DNA from 4 places in the Nonomuraea sp. NPDC050227 genome. Region 3 is predicted to be linked to each of the others. Evidence: riboswitches for the same ligand, from Rfam matches in the RefSeq annotation. Region 3 holds a riboswitch; each other region holds the start of a gene.
What was found. Region 3 has a riboswitch for cyclic di-AMP ahead of ACIBK9_RS26610 (hypothetical protein). Riboswitches for the same ligand answer to the same signal wherever they lie in the genome.
Positions count from the first base shown of each region.

Region 1: another riboswitch for cyclic di-AMP. It lies ahead of ACIBK9_RS42440 (C40 family peptidase); the one in region 3 lies ahead of ACIBK9_RS26610 (hypothetical protein).
Region 2: another riboswitch for cyclic di-AMP. It lies ahead of ACIBK9_RS30310 (C40 family peptidase); the one in region 3 lies ahead of ACIBK9_RS26610 (hypothetical protein).
Region 4: another riboswitch for cyclic di-AMP. It lies ahead of ACIBK9_RS05750 (NlpC/P60 family protein); the one in region 3 lies ahead of ACIBK9_RS26610 (hypothetical protein).

Region 1 covers NZ_JBITJF010000014.1:224,823-230,170, forward strand. Annotated here, with positions in the region: gene ACIBK9_RS42420 (sensor histidine kinase) at 1-129, shown strand, start outside; gene ACIBK9_RS42425 (response regulator) at 170-871, shown strand; gene ACIBK9_RS42430 (DUF2306 domain-containing protein) at 844-1,479, opposite strand; gene ACIBK9_RS42435 (NAD(P)-dependent alcohol dehydrogenase) at 1,661-2,653, shown strand; gene ACIBK9_RS42440 (C40 family peptidase) at 2,637-3,200, opposite strand; cyclic di-AMP (ydaO/yuaA leader) riboswitch at 3,231-3,390, opposite strand; gene ACIBK9_RS42445 (3-isopropylmalate dehydrogenase) at 3,490-4,536, shown strand; gene ACIBK9_RS42450 (branched-chain amino acid aminotransferase) at 4,737-5,348, shown strand, end outside.
Region 2 covers NZ_JBITJF010000008.1:276,680-282,027, forward strand. Annotated here, with positions in the region: gene ACIBK9_RS30295 (glycosyltransferase family 4 protein) at 1-434, opposite strand, end outside; gene ACIBK9_RS30300 (M48 family metallopeptidase) at 431-2,257, opposite strand; gene ACIBK9_RS30305 (hypothetical protein) at 2,269-3,102, opposite strand; gene ACIBK9_RS30310 (C40 family peptidase) at 3,273-3,755, opposite strand; cyclic di-AMP (ydaO/yuaA leader) riboswitch at 3,886-4,049, opposite strand; gene ACIBK9_RS30315 (NlpC/P60 family protein) at 4,400-5,326, opposite strand.
Region 3 covers NZ_JBITJF010000007.1:13,195-18,542, forward strand. Annotated here, with positions in the region: gene ACIBK9_RS26600 (DeoR/GlpR family DNA-binding transcription regulator) at 1-734, shown strand, start outside; gene galT (galactose-1-phosphate uridylyltransferase) at 731-1,801, shown strand; cyclic di-AMP (ydaO/yuaA leader) riboswitch at 1,870-2,008, shown strand; gene ACIBK9_RS26610 (hypothetical protein) at 2,014-2,991, shown strand; gene ACIBK9_RS26615 (hypothetical protein) at 3,007-3,288, opposite strand; gene ACIBK9_RS26620 (sigma factor) at 3,323-3,676, opposite strand; gene ACIBK9_RS26625 (amidohydrolase) at 3,827-4,750, shown strand; gene ACIBK9_RS26630 (M50 family metallopeptidase) at 4,777-5,348, opposite strand, start outside.
Region 4 covers NZ_JBITJF010000001.1:1,086,395-1,091,742, forward strand. Annotated here, with positions in the region: gene ACIBK9_RS05740 (cytochrome P450) at 1-789, opposite strand, end outside; gene ACIBK9_RS05745 (LuxR C-terminal-related transcriptional regulator) at 1,068-1,280, shown strand; gene ACIBK9_RS05750 (NlpC/P60 family protein) at 1,353-2,396, opposite strand; cyclic di-AMP (ydaO/yuaA leader) riboswitch at 2,403-2,554, opposite strand; gene ACIBK9_RS05755 (amino-acid N-acetyltransferase) at 2,842-3,411, shown strand; gene ACIBK9_RS05760 (RDD family protein) at 3,497-5,047, shown strand; gene ACIBK9_RS05765 (RDD family protein) at 5,154-5,348, shown strand, end outside.

The DNA.
Region 1 (5,348 bases), on a different contig from region 3:
GCCGCCCCCGGCTACGGCCTGATCGGCATGATCGAACGCGCCGCCCTGCTCGGCGGCACCTGCGAGGCGGGCCCCAACCCCAACCGGGGCTGGACGGTCACCGCCGTCCTGCCGAAAGAGACCGCATGAACGCCCGGCAGGAGGCCGCGTGAGCGCGGAAGAAAGCGGCATGAACGCTCAGCAGGAGGCCGCGGGAAGAGACCCGGAGGGCACGGCGGCCATCCGGGTGCTGGTCGCCGACGACCAGGAGATCGCGCGTACCGGGCTCAGGATGATCCTCGACGCCCAGCCCGGCATCGAGGTCGTCGGCGAGGCCGGTGACGGCAGGCGGGCCGTCGAGCTGGCCCGCCGCCTGCGCCCCGACGTGTGCCTGTTCGACATCCGCATGCCCGGCCTCGACGGCATCGCGGCCACCCGCGAGCTGGCCGGGCCCGACGTCGCCGACCCCATGGCGGTGGTCGTGATCACCACGTTCGACCTCGACGAGTACGTCTACGCCGCCCTGCGCGCCGGAGCCAGGGGGTTCCTGCTCAAGGACGCCGGCCCGGCGCTGCTCGCCCAGGCGGTGACCGCGGCGGCCGGCGGCGAGGCGCTCATCGCCCCGAGCGTGACCGCGCGCCTGCTGGCCGCCTTCGCCGGAGCCGGGCGTACGGAGACGCCCGCGCAGCCGGTCGAGGCGCTCACCGGCCGCGAGGAGGAGATCCTGCGCGCCGTGGCCCGCGGCCGGACCAACAGCGAGATCGCCCGCGAGCTGCACATCTCGCTCAGCACGGTCAAGAGCCACGTCGCGAGCCTGATGACCAAGCTCGGCGTGCGCAACCGCGTCGAGATCGCCATGTGGGCCTACGAGACCGACCGCGTACGCACCTGACCTCCGAGGGTTCTGCGGACGACCCACTCGGCCACCGCCAGGTTGATCACCCAGCCCGCGCCGACGAGCAGCGCCCGGCCGAGCTCGCCGGGCGGCCCGAAGGCGGCCAGCCCGAACGCCAGGGTGAACGCCTGCGTGCCCGCGCCGAGTCCGATCGCGTACCCGCGGGTCATCCAGGCGCGATGCCGGGCCAGGTCGCGCCGCCGGATCGCGGCCAGGCCGAGCAGGAGGCAGGCGGCCATGGCCGTCCCGAACAGCAGCCGGAAGGCGGCCAGCAGCGTCCCGTCGCCGGCGGGAAGGTCGGAGAAGAGCGTCAGCCACACCCCCGACAGCGCCGCGACCAGCCCGCACGCCACCAGCACCCGCCCCGCCGCGCGGTGCCACCCCGGCCGCCCGGCCCGGAACCGGGCCTGGAACTGGAACGTGCCGAGGACGCAGAACACCAGGGAAGCCGGGATGTGCAGCAACACCGGCACGGGCATGGCGAAGAAGCGCGCGTTGTCCGCCGTCACGGGGGCGCCGGCGGCCAGTTCGGTCACCCGGATTGCGCCGGCGACCAGCGGGACGACGCTGAGCGCGAGCAGCCCGGCGGGTGCGATCCATCTCATGCCTGAGAGCGTGCCGCCCGCGCCCGTGCCCGGTCATCGCGCGGACGGCCGGTCCTGGTTCGCACCATCGGCGGGCGGGCCGTCGTACTTTCGGCCATCGAGCCGTCGCCTTTCGACCGTTGAGCGTCCGCGCAGGTCACGCCCACACTGGCGGCACATCAGCGGCACGAGGGAGAAAACGATGAAGGCGTACGTCCTGCGCTCGTTCGGCTCGCCCGACCAGCTCGTCCTGACCGACGTCGAGCGGCCCGTGCCGCGCGACGACGAGGTGCTGGTCCGGGTGCGGGCCACGTCCGTGCAGCCCTACGACTGGCACTTCATGCGGGGGGAGCCGTACCTGGCCCGGGTCATGGGCGGCGGGGTCGGGCTGCGCCGGCCGCGCATCGCCGTCCTCGGGGCCGACGTGGCGGGGGAGGTCGAGGCGGCCGGCAAGGACGTCACGCTGTTCCGTCCCGGCGACGAGGTGTACGCGATGTCGCTCGGGGGCGGCTTCGGCGAGTACGTCTGCCTGCGGCAGGGCGAGGTGGCGCCCAGACCGGCGGGCCTGTCGTTCGAGCAGGCGGCGGCGGTGCCGATGGCGGCCAACACCGCGCTGATCGCGCTGCGCGACGAGGGACGCCTCCAGCCGGGCCAGAAGGTGCTGGTCAACGGCGCGTCCGGCGGCGTGGGCACGTTCGCCGTGCAGCTCGCCAAGGCGCTGGGGGCGCACGTCACGGGCGTGTGCAGCGGGCGCAACGCGGACCTGGTCCGCTCGCTCGGCGCGGACGACGTCATCGACCACACCAAGGAGGACTTCGCGGCCTCGGGCCGGCGCTTCGACCTGCTGCTCGACGTGGCGGGCGGCCGCCGGCTGACGGACTGCCGCCGCGTCCTGACCAGGAAGGGCACGTACGTGCTGGTCGGCGGGCCGGCCGGCCGCTGGGTGCAGCCGGCCGGCCACATGTTCGCCGCGCTCGCGTCGGGGCCCTTCGTCCCGCAGCGGATCGTCAGGGCGGACGTCGTCCGCTGCGGGAGCAACAGGGCGAACCTGCTGACGCTGACCGGGCTGATCGAGCGGGGCGCGGTCACCCCGGTCATCGACAGGACCTTCCCCTTCGGCGAGCTCCCGGCGGCCGTCCGCTACCAGGAGGAGGGGCACGCCCCGGGGAAGGTCGTCGTCACAGGGTCGCGGTGAGCATGGCGGGGGCGGGGGCCTTCTGGAGCTGCTTGTAGTCGGCCCAGCGCTTGACGCCCTTGGGGTCGGGGCGTACCGCGCCGACGAAGGCCTGCCTGCGCCACTGCGACAGGCGTTCCTCCTTCACCACGTCGCCGGTGTGGGGGGAGTGGACCATGTAGCCGGGCTTGGAGATCATGCCGACGTGGCCGAGGCCGCTGAAGAACACCAGATCGCCTGGCTTGAGGTCCTTCCAGGCGATCTTCCTGGAGAAGGCGCCGTACTGCTCCGCGGCGGTTCTGGGGAGCTCGATGCCGGCGTCCTCGTAGGCCCGGAGCATGAGGCCCGAGCAGTCGTAGCCCCGTTCGCTGGCGCCGCCCCACACGTACGGGGTGCCGCGCTTGTCCATGGCGTATTCGAGGGCGACCTTCCAGGCCGGTTTCGGCGCGTGCCGTTCCTGGACCTGTTTCACCTGGGGGCCGGTGAGGGTGATGGAGGAGGTGGGGGCGGCCGGAGCGGCGGGAGCCGCGGGGGCGGCAGGCACGAGACCTGCGGCGCCCGCTGCCACCGCCACAAGGATGGCGATGCTAGACAGGGGACTGTCCTTCCACGTGGCCGACCGGGTTAGCTGACGGGCTCGGGCCTGGAAGTAGCCCTACGGCGGCTCCTCGGGGGGGAGGCGCAGCCGATTCGCCCCGGGGGGAAAGATGGGTCCCCGGCTCCACGCAGCGGCTGCGTGGATTAGGCTCGTCGGACTCTAACGAAACGGTCAAAAGGTCGCAATCCCCCCAAAACGGATTGTCCGATTGTTGAGATGATGTGTTCGTCAGCCGAGACGAGCCGGTAAGGTACCGCCCATGGAGTCGCGTAACATCCGCCTGGCCGTCATCCCCGGGGATGGCATCGGCGCCGAGGTCGTAGCCGAAGGGCTCAAGGTCCTGGAGGCCGTGGGCACGAAGATCGAGCCCACCCACTACGACCTGGGCGCAGCCCGCTACCACCGCACGGGCGAGACCCTGCCCGACGCGGTGCTCGAAGAGCTGCGCGGCTACGACGCGATCCTGCTCGGCGCCGTGGGCGACCCCAGCGTGCCGCCCGGCATCCTGGAGCGCGACCTGCTGCTCAAGCTCAGGTTCGAGTTCGACCACTACGTCAACCTGCGTCCGGTCAAGCTGTTCCCCGGCGTCGAGACCGCGTTGGCCGGCGCCACCGCCGAGCACATCGACATGGTCGTCGTCCGCGAGGGCACCGAGGGCCTCTACGCGGGCACCGGCGGCGTCATGCGCCGCGGCACGCCGCACGAGATCGCCACCCAGGAGTCGCTGAACACCGCCCACGGCGTCGAGCGCGTCGTGCGGTACGCCTTCCAGAAGGCTCAGTCGCGGCCCCGCAAGAAGCTCACGCTCGTCCACAAGACGAACGTGCTCACCTTCGCCGGCGACCTCTGGCAGCGCACGGTCAACCGCGTGGCCGCGGAGTTCCCCGACGTCACCACCGACTACAGCCACATCGACGCGGCCTCGATGTTCTTCGTCACCCAGCCCGAGCGCTTCGACGTGATCGTCACCGACAACCTGTTCGGCGACATCATCACCGACCTCGGCGCCGCCATCGCCGGCGGCATCGGCCTGGCGGCCAGCGGCAACATCAACCCCGAGCGCACCTCGCCGAGCATGTTCGAGCCGGTGCACGGCAGCGCGCCCGACATCGCCGGTCAGGGCAAGGCCGACCCGACCGCCACCATCCTGTCCGTGGGCATGCTCCTCGACCACCTCGGCCTGCACGCCGAGGCCGCCAAGGTCGAGCAGGCCGTGGCCGCCGACATCGCCGAGCGGGTGACCGGCCGCGCCGGCCGCACGACCAGCGAGATCGGCGACGACATCGCCGCGCGAGTAGCCGGCTAGGACCGCCTAGCCCCGCACGCGCCTGGCGGTCCGAACACGGACTGCCAGGCGCTTTTTCGCGTTCGCCGGTTCTAACCACCCCAACTGCCTCTTGCCATCCCAAATCGCGAGACACTAGGAAGTACGAATACTGCTCGCGGGCAGTAGCTAACAGAATCAGCTTTCGAAGTCGCAGATTCGTAGAGAGAAGGACCTCCGTCATGACCATCGCTCAGAAGCTCAGCTTCGACGTGCAGCATTCCGACCACGCTCGCACCGCGGCCGAGCGGGAGCAGGTACTGGCGAACCCCGGGTTCGGGCAGGTCTTCACCGACCACATGATCTCGATCGACTACACCGACGGCGAGGGCTGGCACGACGCCCGGCTCATGCCGTACGGGCCGCTCTCGCTCGACCCCGCGACCTCGGTCTTCCACTATGCGCAGGAGCTGTTCGAGGGCCTGAAGGCGTACCGGCAGATCTCCGGTTCGATCGCGACCTTCCGGCCGTACGCGAACGCCGCCCGCTTCAACCGCTCGGCCGAGCGCATGGCCATGCCCGAACTGCCGGAGGAGGCGTTCGTGGAGTCGCTGGAGCTGCTGGTCTCGGCCGACAAGGAGTGGGTGCCGACCACCGAGGGCCACAGCCTCTACCTGCGCCCGTTCATGTTCGCCACGCAGGCCGGGCTCGGCGTCAACTACCCGTCGAAGACCTACAAGTACATGGTGATCGCCTCGCCGGCGGCCTCGTACTTCAGCGGCGGCATCAAGCCCGTCTCGGTCTGGCTGTCCACCGAGTACACGCGCGCCGCGCCCGGCGGCACCGGCTTCGCC
Region 2 (5,348 bases), on a different contig from region 3:
CGCGTGTAGTCGCCCAGGTAGGTCACCACGTCGGCGTGCGCGCCGATCCTGCGCAGCACCGAGCGGAAGCCCGGCGCGCCCGCCCACGACGCCTCGTGGCCGTGGGTGAGCATCACCACCCGCCGCGCGCCCGCCGCGCGCAGGCGGGGCGCGAGCAGGCCGAGCGGCGCGGCCGCGCCGAAGACGACGGTCTCGGCGCGGTGCTCGGCCACCAGCCCGGCCGCCCTGCGCGCGACGGCCGGGGTGGGCAGCATCAGCCGCGTCGGGTGCCGGACGACCCGGTACGGCTGACGCCGGTCGAACTCCTCGCATCCCGGCCAGGCGGGGGCGTAGACGGCCACACCCGGCGTGCGGAGCGCGAGTCCGTGCACGAACGACTGGATGCCGCCCGGCCTGGGCGGGAAGTCGTTCGTCACGAAGACCACGTCGGTCACGGTTCGGGGACGCCGTTCAGTCTCGCCCACGAGCGGGCCAGGGCGTTGCGCTCGGGGCTGGAGGGATGGGAGGCATAGAGCACATATTCCACCGCATCCGGCGACAAGTCGGAAATGTTGGTTATGGCGAGGCGTTTCTGCATCGCGACGAACGTGGCCGGATCCCTGGTGAGGTCGAGGGCGTGCACGTCGGCCCGCGCCTCCACGTGCCGCGTGATCAGGTTCTGGGCCGGGTCGGAGACCAGCGAGGCCAGCGTCATCAGCCCCATGAGCACGCCGATGGCGCGCGGGTCGGCCACCGAGGCGATCCCCGTGCGCCGCCGCAGCGGCCCGACCAGCAGGAACAGGCCGATCGCCCCGAAGGCGGCCAGCAGGCCGCCGAGCAGCGTGCCGTCGAGCACGTCGGCGTGCTTGGCGTGGCCCAGCTCGTGCGCGACCACCAGCTCGACCTCCGACTCCGGCGCCTTGAGCAGCGTGTCGTAGACGACGATCCGGCGGGTGGCCCCGAAGCCCGACACGTACGCGTTGAGCGCCGTGGTGCGCCGCGAGGCGTCGGCGACCAGCACGTCCTCGACCGGGACGCCGTCCCGCTCGGCCATGGCCAGCAGCTCCGACCGCAGCGAGCCCTGCGGCATGGAGGTGAAGTCGTTGAACAGCGGCTCGAACACCACCGGGTAGACGTACGACACGCCGAGGGTGAGCGCGAACGCGCCCACGGCGGCCGGGATCCACCAGCGGCGCACCTTGCGGGCCAGCGCCACGAGGGCGAGCAGCATGACGGCCGTCAGCAGCACGCCGACGCCGGTGTTCTTGAGCCGGTCGGCGGCCCAGCCCGCCCAGTCCTGGGTGGACAGGCCGTAGTCGCGCAGGATCGTCTCGAACCACATGCCGAGCGGCCACCTCAGCACTTCGGTGATCGCGGTGAGCACCACCACGCCGAGGATCACCCGCACCCACCACGGGCCCCTGAGCACGCCCAGCACCTTGGCCGCGAACGGCGTCAGGACCAGCAGCCCGGCGAACAGGACCGTGAGGCCGAGCGAGATGTAGCCGGGCAGGGTGGTGGCCGCGTCGAACGCCTGCGCCCTGGCGATCTGGGCGGCGCTGAAGTCACGGGCGGGGTCGGGGGCGACGGCGGGCGCGCCCGCCGCCAGGACCCGCCAGGGGGTGGTGAACGCGACCACGGCCAGGATCACGCCGCCGACCAGGGCCAGGGCGGCGCCGGCGGCGCGCCTGGAGCGGGATTCCACGCGTTGCCGTTCGCGGGCGATCAGGTGCTCCGCCGTTCCCGTCAGCTTGCCGGTTCCTGGACGGGCCTCGACGCCTTCGGCGAAGGGGGTGGCGGGATCGCCCGCGCCCTTGCCAGGGCCCTTGCCCTCGCCTCCACCTTTGCCGCCCTTGCCGGGGTGGTCCGGGGGCTCGTCGGGGGCCTCGGGGCTCCTGCCGGGGGTGTCCGTGCCATCGGCGGCCTGCGCGCAGGGCTGGGCGTCGGCGGCGGGGGCGTCGGCGTGGGTCGCGTGGGGGCGGTCGTCGGGGGTGGGGGGTCGGGGGTGACGGGGGTCCTCGGTGTCGGGGTCGGCGTCCGCGTCGGGGCGGGCGTCCGGATAGTCCGGATCGTCGGCGTGGCCCGGGGACTCGGGGGGCTCGTTGGTGCCGGACGGCTCCGGCGGCGCACCGTCACCGGGCCGGTCTCCGCCGTCGTCCCTGATGGCCACACCGCCGCCGTGCGCCGCCGCGACCGCCGTGCCGGGCTCGTCGGCCCCTCTGGCGACCGCTCCGGCGGGCTCGTCCCCTTCCCGGGGCGGGTCGTTCCGCTCGCTCATCTGCCTCCCCTTCACGCGAGCTGCTCTCGTACGTACTCGCGCCACCGTGCCGCCAGCGTCTCGGCGGTGAGCCCCACGGAGGCGAGCGCCTGATCGACGCCGGCCACGCGGGCATCACGGTAGAGCCGTACCAGGGTCCCGTCACCGAACCGGTCTGCGAGGAAGCGACACGCCATCCATGCCTCCTGGTACGCCCGCGCGAGCCGTCCGGGATCGGCGGCCGTGGGGGCGAAAGCCGCAGGTCCGGGCAACTCGCTCGGCAGCCGGCCGGCCTGTACGTCGGCGGCGAGTTCGGCGGCGGCCGTCCTGACGGGGAGCCCCGCGTCGCGGTAGGCCACGTAGTCGGCGAACCCCTCGTAGAGCCAGACGGGCAGCCGGTCGGTGCCCGCGGCGACGTGGGTGAGCTCATGGGTGAGGACGACGTCGCGTCCCGTGGGGGTGAGCCGGGCGAACGAGCCGGGCACGACGATCACCCTGGCGCCGTCGGCAACCGCGGCCAGCCCGTCCAGCGGGCCCGTGCCGGCCAGCCCGGCCGCCTCGGCGTCGGAGTCCGGCACGACGACCAGCGCGCGCACCGGCCGGCCGAGCACCGCGGACACCCGCCGTCCGGCGAGATCCGCGCGGCGGGCCAGATCGGCGAGCACGCCGGGCTCCGCGCGGTGCCCCACGACCACGGACCGCGCGCCGCGGGCAACCTGACCGCCGTCGCTCCACAACCCGCGCGCCCCGGCGGGCAGGACGGCGGCGGGCGGCGCGTCGGCGACCACGAGCACCGCCGTCGACAGCAGCAGGATCGAGAGGAGCAGCCGCGGACCGCGAAGGGACGGACGCACCTGCGAGGACACGGCCCGATGCTAGTAGGCCCACGCCCCTCCCGGCCCCTTCCCGAGACCGGGCCCTCCGCCGGACCGATCCCGTCGCGGAGCCGGGCCCTCCGCCGGACCGGGTCCTGCTCGGGGCCGGGCATGCGACAGGCCCCGGCCCGGACCGGGGAGGGTCCGGGCGGGGCCCGTTGTCACGCGCCGGGACGCACCGCGCCGACGAACGACGACTTCCGCCATCCGCCCAGTTTGTCGATGCGCACCCGTTCGCCGGTCCGCGGCGAATGGACCATCTTGCCGTGGCCGACGTACATGCCGACGTGGCCCAGCCCGTTGAAGAACATCAGGTCGCCCGGCTTGAGATTGCGCCAGGAGACCTTGCGCTTGATGCGGGCGAACTGGCTGTTCGTCACGCGCGGGAGTCGTACCCCGGCCTTCTTCCAGGCGTACTGGACGAGTCCGGAGCAGTCGAACGCACCAGGGCCCGTGGCCCCGTACCGGTACGGGTCGCCGACCTGATGCTTGGCGACGGCGACGGCCCTGCGGGCCTTCGACGCCTGCCGCGCGGCCTTGGCCGACTTGGCAGACCTGACGGTCTTCGCCGACTTGGCCGACTTCGCAGTGGCCGCCTTGGCGGTGCTGGACACCGCGGTGAGCCTGGCGGCCGATTCGCTCACCGTCTGCGCCCCGGCCGGCACGGCATGGAGAACCGCACCTCCGGCCGTCACGGTCATCGTGAGTGCGACGCCCCTCAGGGCAAGACGGGACAGACGGGGGTTATGCAGGGAGGTAGACAGGATTTCTCCTTGTGTCTTCCACGAACGCCTACCGGGTTAGCTGACGGATTCGGGCCTGGAAGTCGCCCTACGGCGCGAAGACGCGCCGATTCACCCCTGATCCCGGGGGATGACGGGATCTGTGGGTCCCCGGCTCCGTGCCTCCTGGCTGCACGGACTCGGCAGGTCGCCGCCCGATGGTTGTGCCTGAACGGGGATATCGGCGGCGACCGCTGGATTTTTATCTGGTCCGCATCGGGGTTCCGATGTCGATCCGCGGTGCGCATGGCTTGCTGACCGCGACGCCAGAAACTACGCCGACGGGTCAAGATTTGGCAAAGAGAGACTCGGCCTGTAAAGATCAGATAAAGGTGCAAGTAAAGGGTGAAACCCCTGCTGGACCTCAGGGTTCCGTTACCGGTTTGTGACCCTTCTCACACTTCCCGACACACCCGATTGTCAGGGCACTTTCGCCCCATTTGTCCCGTTCGCCGCAGCGATCACGGGCACGCCGAAGCCGCCCGAGATTTCGGGCGGGGGCCGAGTCAGGGGCGGATGGCTCCGACGAGCGGGCGGCCGTAGTCGGCGAGGCGGACGACCTTGACGACGTCGCCCGTCTGCGGCGCATGGACGATCTTGCCGCCGCCCGCGTAGATGCTGACGTGCCCGAGCCCCTCGCTGAAGATGAGGTCACCCGGCTGGAGGTCCTTGAGGTCCACCTTCCGGCTCGCGCCCCAGGCCCACTGCTGCCAGGTCGTACGCGGCAGTGAGACGCCGGCGGCGCGCCAGGCCGCCTGCGTCAGCCCTGAGCAGTCGTAGCCGCGCGGGCCCGTGCCCCCGTAGATGTACGGCTTGCCCACCTGGGCGAAGGCGAAGTTCAGGACGGCCGCCGCGCTGCCCGAGGCGGGACCGGTGTACTTGATGCCGGTGCTGTTGGGGTTGCCCGGGTTGTAGGCCCCCAGCTTGTCCAGGAGCTTCTTCTGCTGGCCGACCAGCTTCAGCACCTCGGCCCGCTCCCGCTGGACGGCGTCCCGCTCCTTGTCGGCGTCGGCCAGCGCGGTCTGGGCGTTGTCGCGCTCGGCCTTGAGCCCCTTGTTCTCGCGGTCGAAGGCGGCCAGCTTCTCCAGCCGCTCGCGCGAGAGCTGCCCGGCCATGGCCAGCCCGGCCAGCAGGTTCTCGGGGTCGTCGACGCCGACCATGCCGGGCAGGGACGTGACGTCCCCGCCCAGCTTGTAGGAGTCCACCGCCACCCTGATGATCTCGGCGCGGAGGTCGGCGACCGTCTGCAGCTTCTGCTTGTAGCGGTCGTTGAGCCTGGTGTAGGCGTCCTTGGCCTTCTTGTAGTTCTCGGTCGCCGTGTTGTACCGGTCGACGACCTTGTCGGCCTTGTCGTTCAGCTTCTCCAGCTTGGCCTTGGCCTGTTTGAGAGTGGGCTTGGGATCAGCGAGCGCCGCACCCATCGGGACCGTCATCAGTCCGATCGCGAGACCCGCG
Region 3 (5,348 bases):
GCAGCGGCGGCGTCCGGGTGGCCGACCTCGTGCGCGAGCTCGGCGTCTCCGACATGACGATACGCCGCGACCTTGAGGTGCTGGCCGAGCGCGGGCTGCTGGAGAAGGTCCACGGCGGCGCGACGGCCCTCGGCCCCGGCTCGACCGAGGAGCCCGGCTTCACCGCCAAGTCCGCCCGCCAGCAGCAGGAGAAGGAGGCCATCGCGCGGCACGCGGCCACCCTCGTACGGCCGGGAACCGCCGTGGCCCTCTCCGCCGGCACCACCACGTGGGCGCTGGCCCACCACCTCGTCGCGGTGCCCGAGCTGACCGTGATCACCAACTCGATCCCCGTCGCCGAGGTCTTCCACCGCAACCCGCGCGCCGACCGCACGGTCGTGCTGACCGGCGGCGTGCGCACGCCCTCCGACGCGCTCGTCGGCCCCGTGGCGGTGGCGGCCATCCGCCGCCTGCACGTGGACACGCTCTTCCTCGGGGTGCACGGCATGAGCCTGCGCGCCGGGTTCACCACGCCCAACCTGCTGGAGTCCGAGACCGACAGGGAGCTGGTGGCCGCGGCGCACCGCCTGGTGGTCCCCGCCGACCACACCAAGTGGAACACGGTCGGCATCAGCACGATCGCCGAGCTGACCGAGGCCGACGTGGTCATCAGCGACGCGGGGCTGCCCGAGGAAGCACGCACCGAGCTGGCCGAACGGGCCGGAGAACTGATCATCGCGGAGGGCACGCCTTGAAGCGCACCATCACCCACCTGGCAGACGGCCGAGAGCTGATCTACTTCGACCGGCGCGACGACGCCGACCGGAGCGCGATCGACCGGCGGCCGCTCGATCCGCGGCCGGTGGCCTCCGAGCTGCGCTACGACCCGCTGACCGAGGAGTGGATCGCGATCGCCGGCCACCGGCAGACGCGGACGTTCCTGCCGCCGGCCGACGAGTGCCCGTTGTGCCCGTCGTCCGCCACGCGGGCGTCGGAGATCCCGGCCCATGACTATGACGTGGTGGTGTTCGAGAACCGCTTCCCCTCTTTCTCCGGAAATTTTGGGACTTACGGGGATGTCGGCGGCCTGAGTGAGGTGCGGCCGGGTGTCGGGCGTTGTGAGGTGGTGTGCTTCACCTCCGACCACTCCTCCTCCTTCTCCAGGCTCTCCAACGCCCAGGTCAGGCTGGTCATGGAGGCGTGGGCCGACCGCACCGCCGAGCTGTCCGGCATCGAGGGCGTCGAGCAGGTGTTCTGCTTCGAGAACCGGGGCGAGGAGATCGGCATCACGCTCCCCCACCCGCACGGGCAGATCTACGCCTATCCCTACGTGACCCCGCGCACCAAGCTCCAGCTGGGGGCCGCCTCGCGGCACACGGGCGGCAACCTGTTCGCCGACGTGCTGGCCGCCGAGCAGGCCGCCGGCACGCGGGTGGTGGCCGCCAACGAGCTCTGGACGGCGTTCGTGCCGGCCGCCGCGCGCTGGCCGTTCGAGGTGCACGTGTATCCGCACCGGCAGGTGCCCGACCTGGCGGCGCTGTCGGAGGAGGAGCGGGCCGCGTTCGCGCCGCTGTACACCTCGGTGCTGCGGGCGCTCGACGCGCTGTTCGGGGTCGCGATGCCGTACATCTCGGCCTGGCACCAGGCGCCGGTGCGGTACGGCCGCGAGCTGGCCTACCTGCACCTGGAGCTGTTCAGCATCAGGCGGGCGCCCGGGAAGCTGAAGTACCTGGCGGGCTCGGAGTCGGCCATGGGGGCCTTCGTCAACGACGTGCTGCCGGAGGAGGCGGCACGCATGTTGCGATCACGAATTGATCACTAATTGGTTTCTCATTAAAGTCGCATGACTCGTGATCTACCACTAATATCCCGTTAGACATCGGCCATAACGGTCGTTGTACGCCTAATCCCGGGCGTGTTGCCCGGGAGCCGGGGACCCATCGCATCCGGGGTGAATCCGCGCCAGTGGTAGGGACTGCTCCCGTGCCCGAACCCGTCAGCTAACCCGGCCGGCAGAGGGAGAGGAACAACCACGTGGCGGCTTCGTCCCCCGCGAGTCTTGCCGTCGGTCTCATCACCGCCACCGCCCTGCTCGTGCATCCGGCCGCCGCCTCGGTCTCTGGGGCAGCCGCCGTGGCGGCCGCGCCCAAGCCGTCCGAGGCGCAGCTGCGGGCCCAGCTCAAGGAGCTCAACCGCAAGGTCGACAAGCTCATCGAGACGTACAACCTCAAGCGGGTCGAGCTGGCCAAGGCCCAGCAGGCCGCCACCGCGGCCCAGCAGCGGCTCACCGCCGCCGAGCAGGCGCTGGCCACGGCCGAGCAGCGGGTCGCCGAGATCGCCCGGCTGCGCTACCAGAACGGCGACACCTCCCTGCCGGCGTTCATGATGACCCCGGACGGCGGCGGCGCGGCCGTGCTCGAACAGCTCACCGCCGAGCAGCAGGCGGTCGTGGACAGCGTGGCCAAGGCCCGCGACGACCAGAAGAAGGCCGCCACGGCCGCCGCCGCGCTCGCGACGGAGCTGAAGGCGGGCACGGCGGAGGTGGCCGAGCAGCGCGACGACGCCCAGGACGTCATCGACGACATCAAGAAGAAGCTCCAGGACCTGGTGCCGTTCGGGCCGGGCAAGAAGTCCGACGGGAGCTGGGCGCCCGAGCTGCCGGCCGGCTCGGACAACATCACGCCGCGCACCCGGCTGATGCGCGCGCAGGTGCAGAAGAACTTCTCGCTGCCGTACGAGGTGGGCTGCTTCCGGTCCGGCTCCAGCGGCGAGCACCCGCTCGGCCGGGCCTGCGACTTCATGATGAGCACGGGCGGCACCATGCCGAGCGCCGTCAACAACGCCCTCGGCGACCGGCTGGCCGACTGGGCGCTGAAGAACAAGGCCAAGCTGGGCGTCAAGTACGTGATCTGGAAGCAGCGCATCAACCAGGGCTCGGGCTGGCGCTCGATGTCCGACCGCGGCAGCATCACCGAGAACCACTACGACCACGTGCACATCTCGATGAACTAGCCACGGACCGGCGGCTCAGCGGATGCCGGTGAGCTTGTCGGGGTTGGTGACGGAGTAGACGGCGGCGATTCGGTCGCCCTCGGGCGTGAGATCGACGACGACCACGGCCAGCGGCCCGTCACCGGAGAAGACGAGCGCGCACGGGTCGCCGGCCACCCGCCGGTAGCGCAGGTCCACCGCGCCCGGGGTCAGCGTCGCGGCGACGGACATGAACAGCGCCGCCACCTGGTCCCGGCCGTGGACCGGGTGCAGGCTGGTGGCCGGTCCCTTGCCGCCGCCGTCGGTCCACAGGGTCACCTCCGGCGCCAGCACCTCCAGCAGGGCCCGCAGGTCACCGCCGAGCGGCGGCCGCGGCGAACCGCTCGGTCACCTCGGCGTCCGGGGCCGTGACCAGCGGTTCCGGCAGCCAGGGGCCGACGTAGGTCTCCTGGCGGCGGCTCAGGTCCGCCCGCCGGGCGAGCGCCTGGTTCACCGCGATCCGCACCAGGTAGGCCCGGACGTTCTCCACCGGTCCGGCGTCCGGCCTGCGGTGCCGGGCGGACCAGGCCAGCCATGCCTCCTGCAGCACGTCCTCGGTGTCGGCGACGCTGCCGAGCATGTTGTAGACCACGGAGAACAGCAGTTCCCGGTAGCCGAGGAACTGCTCGGTGGCGGCGTCGGCGGGGTGCCGCGGGGTCGGTGTCATGGCGCGCCTCCTCGTCTGTCGCAACCGAAGAGTCCCGACGCGTGGCGATTGTGACATGAAGACATCAAGCGTGATCTATGCCACTCATGTCACAGTTCCCGGCCGGTTGCCCCTCTGTGGTGGCGTCACGACTCACAAGGGAGAGCTTCGATGCGTACATTGATCCGCGACGTCAGGGTGTTCGACGGCGAGCAGACCATCGCGACGGCCGACGTGGTGATCGAGGACGGCCTGATCGCCGCTGTCGGCAGCGGCGCCGGCCACCCGGCCGACGCCGAGGTGGACGGCACGGGCAGGACGCTGCTGCCCGGCCTGATCGACGCGCACACCCACGTGTTCGACGGCAGCCTGGCCCAGGCCCTGCGGTATGGGGTCACCACCGAGCTCGACATGTTCTGCCTGCCGCGGATCCTCGCCCGGCAGCGGCGGCTGGCCGCCGAGAACGACGACGTGGCAGACCTGCGCAGCGCCGGCACGCTGGCCACCGCTCCGGGCGGGCACCCGACCCAGTTGCTGACGGCCCTGGCGGGCACCGTCCTGGACGGGCTCGACGTCACGGCGATCGACTTCGTCTCCGACCCGGCGCAGGCGCCGGCGTTCGTCCGGGCCAGGCTGGCCGAGGGGGCCGACTACCTCAAGATCGTCATTGACGACGGCGCCGTGCACGGGGCCGACCTCCCCGTCATGACGGCGGAGGTCGCCGCCGCCCTGGCCGCGGCGGCGCACGAGGCGGACCTGCTGGTCATCGCGCACGCGATCACCGCCGCCGAGGTGGGGATCGCGCTCGACGCCGGCGTCGACGGCCTGGCTCACGTGTGGACCGACCTGACGCCGGACGACCCGGCCTCGCCGCGCCTGGCCGGACGGGTGCGCGACCAGGGGGTCTTCGTGGTGACCACGCTGGCCTACTTCGAGGCGATCACGGCTCAGCACGTCGAGACCGCCGACCGCGGCCGGATCGCCCCTGGTCTGCGCGCGGATCTGGTGCTGGTCGAGGGCGACGCCACCCGCGACGTCACCGCCGTCAGCGACATCGCCGAGGTCTGGCGTCGCGGGGTGCGCCAGGCGCGGTAGCCCCGGCCCGTGACGCGCCGGCCGGGTCAGCCGAGCGTGAGGGGGTTGACCAGGTCGGCGTAGACCAGCAGACCGGCCATGATGATCAGCACGAACGCCATCGCGTACGTGAGCGGCAGCACCTTGGCGATGTCGACGTAGCGGGGCTCGGGGCGGCGCAGGATCTTGGCGTAGCCGCGCTTGATCCCCTCCCACAGGCCGCCCGCGATGTGGCCGCCGTCGAGGGGCAGCAGCGGGATCAGGTTGAACAGGCCGATCGCCAGGTTGAACCCGGCCAGCAGGCTGACGAAGGTGAACAGCTTGCTCTTGTTGGACATGTCGGAGGCCAGGATCTCGCCGCCGAGCCGGCCCGCGCCCACCACGCCGACCGGGCCCTCGGGGTCGCGCTTGTCGCCGGAGAAGGCGGCGTTCCAGACGCCGACCATCTTCGCCGGCAGGTTGACCATCGAGCCCACGACGCGGCCGGTCAGGTCGCTCATGTAGCCCGGAACCTGCCCGATGCTCTGCTGCTCGAAGACCTGGGAGGGCACGACGCCGAGGAACCCGACGCCCTTGTCGATCTTGGTCTCGTCGGTCGGGTTCGCCATGTCGCGGGCGA
Region 4 (5,348 bases), on a different contig from region 3:
GTCCTCCAGCGCGATCCTGGAGGTGAGCTGGACCGGCGGATCGAAGCGCAGCACCTCCTCCACGACCTCCCTCGGGCGCTCGGCGGCGAGGTGCAGCAGGTCGTGCTGCAGCAGGTTCAGCACGCCGTTCGCGATGAGGTTGACGGTGGTCTCGTGGCCGGCCACGAGCAGCAGCACGCAGGTCGCCAGCAACTCGGCCTCGGTGAGCTCCTCGACGTGTGCGAGGGCGCTCAGGAGGTCCTCGCCGGGACGCTCGCGCCGCCGTGCGATCAGGCGGCGGAAGTAGTCGCGGAACTCGTTCCTGGAACGCTCCGTTTCCGACATGAGGGCGTCTGTCAGCATCGGGTCAAGTCCGCGGGCAAGGGCCTCGCTCCATCCGCGGAAGCGGTCGTGGTCCTCCGGCGGCACCCCGAGCATCTCGCTGATCACCATCACCGGCAGCGGGTACGCGAAGCCGGAAATCAGCTCCGCCTCCTCCGGCAGCCGCCCGATCAGGTCGGCGGTGATCTCCTCGATCCGCGGCCTGAGGCGGGCCACCATGCGCGGCGTGAACGCGCGGCTGACCAGAGCACGCAACCGGGTGTGATCGGGCGGGTCCATGAGCAGGAACGACCTGCCGGGCTGACCTGCCTCTTCCTGTGCGGGAGGGGACGTTCCGTGACCGAACCCGGGGTCGCGCAGCACGGCCGCGCACAACTCGTACGTGGTCGCGACGAGCAGCCCGCCGCGCGTTCTGAAGATCGGCCCGGCGGCTCGCAGCTCGCGATATCGGACGTACGGATCGCGCACAAATTGCGGATCCGAGGGATCAAAACCCAGCACGTCGGTGGCGCTCATCGGAGGTGGAACCGGGCCGCCGAATTGATCATTTGGACCGTTCATAGCGGACCACGGCGTGCCAACATATGCGGAGTACGTCACATATAAGTGATCATGTCAATAGCACTGGTCAAGGGCGCCGATTGTCGCGCTTGACGACCTTTCCGCGATGCGTTTACCTTCACCGAGACGAGCGGCTTTGCTTCGCCTGAAAGGTCCGAGTTCTGCTGTTTGGGGGAGGGCTCCCGGTGGATGTGCTCACAGAAGGCGTTGAGCTGAGCCACGCGGATTTGGCGTTACTGGCCGAGCTGGCCAGGGGAGTGACGGTCGATCGGGTCGGCAGGCGGCTGGATATCAGCGGACGGACCGTACGGCGCAGGCTGAGGGGCATCTGCGACCGCATCGGCGTGGCCACGGCGATCGAGGCCGTGGCATGGGCGGCGCGCCGCCAGCTCATCTAGCGGCGCTCATCTGGTGGCGCTCATCATCCAGTGACGCTGGGCGAACCGGCGCTGGGGGAAGCGGCGCGCGGATCAGTCCGCGATGCGCACGCCGCCGGCGAACGGCCGCCCGCCGATCGGGGCGACCCGCACGACGTCACCCGTCCGCGGAGCGTGGACCATCATGCCGCCGCCGATGTAGATGCCGACGTGGTGCAGGTCGCTGTAGAAGAACACCAGGTCGCCGGGGCGCAGCTGGTCGCGGCTGACCTGCCTGCCGGCCGTCCACTGGTCGCCGGTGTAGTGGGGGAGCGAGATGCCCACGCGCTGGTAGGCGGCCATCACCAGCCCGGAGCAGTCGTAGGAGCGCGGCCCTTCGGCGCCCCACACGTACGGCTTGAGCTGCTGGGTGAGGGCCCACTTGACGGCCTGGGCGGCCTTGCCGTCGCCGATCACCGGCAGGTTGACGCGCACGGCCCGGGTGCCGGGACGGCCGGCCTCGCCGACGGCCCGCCGGTAGAGGTTGCTCTCGACCTTGGTGACCAGCTTGGTGATCTTCGAGCGCCTGCTCTCCAGGTCGGTGACGAGCTTCTGGACCTCGGCGATGCGGGTCTTGGCGCCGGCCCTGGCCCGCTCGGCGGCCTCCATGGCCCTGGCGAGCTGGTTGACCTCCTCGCCCTGCTGCTGTTCGAGCGCGTACGTGGTCGCGGCTCGGTCGAGGAAGGTCTCGGGGTCGCCGGACTGGGCGAAGGCCAGGGCCTTGTCCAGGCCGCCGGTGATGTAGGCGTTCTGGGCGAGCAGCGAGGCCCTGGCGCGCTTGGCGGCCAGATCGGACTCGCTGGTGGCCAGGATCTTCTGGGCGGAGTCGTTGGCCTTCTGGGCGGCCTTCAGCCGTTCGCGCTGCTCGTTGTACTGCTCGGCCAGCGTCTCGATCTCTTCGTGCAGCTTCTCCACCTGGTCGGAGAGCTCCGAGAGCGACGGCTTCGGGTCGGCGGCGGCGGAGCCGACGGGGACGGCGAACAGCATCGCGGCGACGGTGACGCCGATGACGCCGAGGCGGCGTGCGCGCCTGGCCTGCTCCTGGGGGCGGGCGTGCCTGCCCCCGGACTTCCCCGAGCGGTCGAACGTCCGCTTCACCAACCGAGCTCCTCTCATCGACGCCGGCCGGGTTAGCTGACGGGTTCGGGCCGGAGCAGCCCTACCGAGATGGTCGGATTCACCCCAAGTGGCGGCGCCAGGTGCTCGCCGCCGTTGGTTCCCCGGCTTCCCTTGCGGGAATTGGGCGTGTCTTTCCGCGCGCATTACGCGGAGAACATCGTCGCTGGACACTAATGCACTCCGGGTTCACGCTCAACCGGAACTGCCGAGTCTGTAGAGGTTTCACAACTGAAGGGTCACAAGGTGATCTCGTGGGTAGCCGTACGGAAGCAGGCTTCTGCACCTTTTGTCCAGCATTCGGGGTGCTGAGGTCTGGAGGAAAGCTCCAAGTCGGCCCGTGTTCACCTGACCACGGGATGTGATGAGATGCCCGAGACGTGGGATTTAGGGCCGAGCCGTAATGAGATCTGTACCCTGGAGAGCCATGGAGCAGGTGGCCGAAGTGGCAGTCCCCGAGACCGCGGTCGTGGTCAGGCGTGCGCGCACGCCCGACGTGCGTGCGATCAGGCGTCTCGTGGACACCTACGCGGGCGCGGGGCCGCGGCTCCTGGAGAAGGCCACGGTCACGCTGTACGAGGACGTCCAGGAGTTCTGGGTGGCCGAGCGGGGCGGGGAGGTCGTCGGCTGCGGCGCGCTCCACGTGCTCTGGGAGGACCTCGCCGAGGTCCGTACGGTGGCCGTCGATCCCGCGTGCCGGGGGCTGGGTGTGGGGCGGCGGATCGTCTCGGCACTCGTCCGGCAGGCGAAGGATCTGGGGCTGCGGCGTGTATTCTGTCTGACTTTTGAGGTCGACTTCTTCGCGAGGCACGGTTTCCGCCCCATCCAGGGCACACCGGTCTCACCCGAGGTCTACGCCGAGTTGCTGGCCTCGTACGACGAGGGTGTGGCGGAGTTCCTTGATCTGGAACACGTCAAACCGAACACCCTTGGCAACACCCGCATGCTGCTGCATCTGACATCGGGTGACGCGGACCTTGACCACTTGGAAAGGTGATTGTTGATACCTATGTCGATACGTTGGGCAGCACAGGCATGTGTCCTGACACGTGCCACATGCGCACTCGAAGCGAGGTGACACGGTGAGCACCGGACAGCCGCCGTACCCACAGGACGATTCCGGCGAGAACCCCGAGTACGGTCAGCACCACGGCCGTCGGCCCGGTGAGCCCGACCCGGACGTGACTGTGGTCGGCTACCGGGCGGACGATGCCTTCGGCCAGCCCCCATACGGTCAGCAGCAGCAACAGGGCTATGGCCAGCAACAGCAGTACGGCCAGCAACAGCAGCAGTACGGCCAGCAGCAGGGCTACGGCCAGCAGCCCCAGTACGGCCAGCAGGCCGCCCCGGGTCAGCAGGGCTACGGCCAGCAGCAGGGCTACGGCCAGCAGCCGCAGTCCTCCGGCCAGCAGTACACGCAGCCCGGCTACGGCCAGGAGGCCCAGTACGGCCAGCAGGCCGCCTCGGGTCAGCAGGGTTACGGCCAGCAGCCGCAGTCCTCGGGCCAGCAGTACACGCAGCCCGGCTACGGCCAGGAAGCCCAGTACGGCCAGCAGGGCTACGGCCAGCAGCCCGCCTCCGGCCAGCAGTACGCCCAGCCCGGCTACGGCCAGCAGGCCGCCTCCGGTCAGCAGGGCTACGGTCAGGAGGGCCAGTACGGCCAGCAGGCCGCCTCGGGCCAGCAGGGCTACGGCCAGCAGCAGGGCTACGGCCAGCAGCCGCAGTCCCTACCCGACTACAGCCAGCAGCAGGGCTACGGCCAGGACGCCCAGTACGGCCAGCAGGCCGCCTCGGGTCAGCAGGGTTACGGCCAGCAGCCGCAGTCCTCGGGCCAGCAGTACGCCCAGCCCGGCTACGGCCAGCAGGCCGCCGCGGGGCAGCAGGGTTACGGCCAGGAGGCCCAGTACGGCCAGCAGGGCTACGGCCAGCAGCCGCAGTCCGACTACGGGCAGCAGCAGAGCTACGGCCAGGACGCCCAGTACGGCCAGCAGGGCGGCTACGCCCAGCAGCAGTACGGCGACCAGCAGCAGTACGGCCAGGCATACGGCCAGCAGCAGCAGTCGCAGCCCTACGGCCAGCCCGGCTACGGCCAGCCCTACGGTCAGCCCGTCGGCGTGCAGCCTCCGGGCGCTCCGGCCCCCCTGGCGGAGTGGTGGCAGCGTCTGGTCGCGAGGATCATCGACGGCGTCATCCTCGGCGTCGTGAACTTCGTGATCAGCCTCATCCTGGGCCTGCTCGCGGTCGGTTACGACTCGGCGACCGGCCTGACCTCCGGCCTCCTGTCCGCCTTCGTCATCACCCTCCTGTCGTCGATCGTGACGACCGCCGTCTGGGTGTGCTACGAGTTCTTCCTGACGAAGATGAACGGCCAGACGGTCGGCAAGATGGTCATGGGGATCAAGGTCGTGCCCGTGGGCCAGGCCCTTCCTCCGGGCGGGCTCGCGTCCGACCTGGCGATCAAGCGCGCCGGCGTCACCTGGGGCGGCTACATCCTGAGCTGGATCCCGTTCCTCGGCCCGCTGCTCGCCTGGGCGTGCGTCGCGGTCAACGGCGCCTCGCAGCTGTGGGACAAGCCGCTGCAGCAGACGTTCGCGGACAAGTTCGCGGGCACGGTGGTCGTGAAGATCAAGTAATCCCGCGTCAGCGTAAAACAGGGGCCGGCTTCCCGCCGGCCTCTGTTTTGTGTGTGCGGGGCGTACCAAAATGGGGGGTACGACCGCCGACCGCGTGAGGTGGGATATGGCCGGGACACCGTCGTGGCCGGGCGCCGTGCCCGCGGAATGGTGGGAACGCCTCGCCGCCCGCTTCATTGAGGCGCTGGTCTTCGGGGTCTTCTATTACATTCTGTTCATCGCGCTGTGGGGCGCCTTCCGGACTGTCGGGATGGTCGAGGCGTTCGGCGGACGGCTCCCTGGGCTCTTGGCCTGGTTCCTG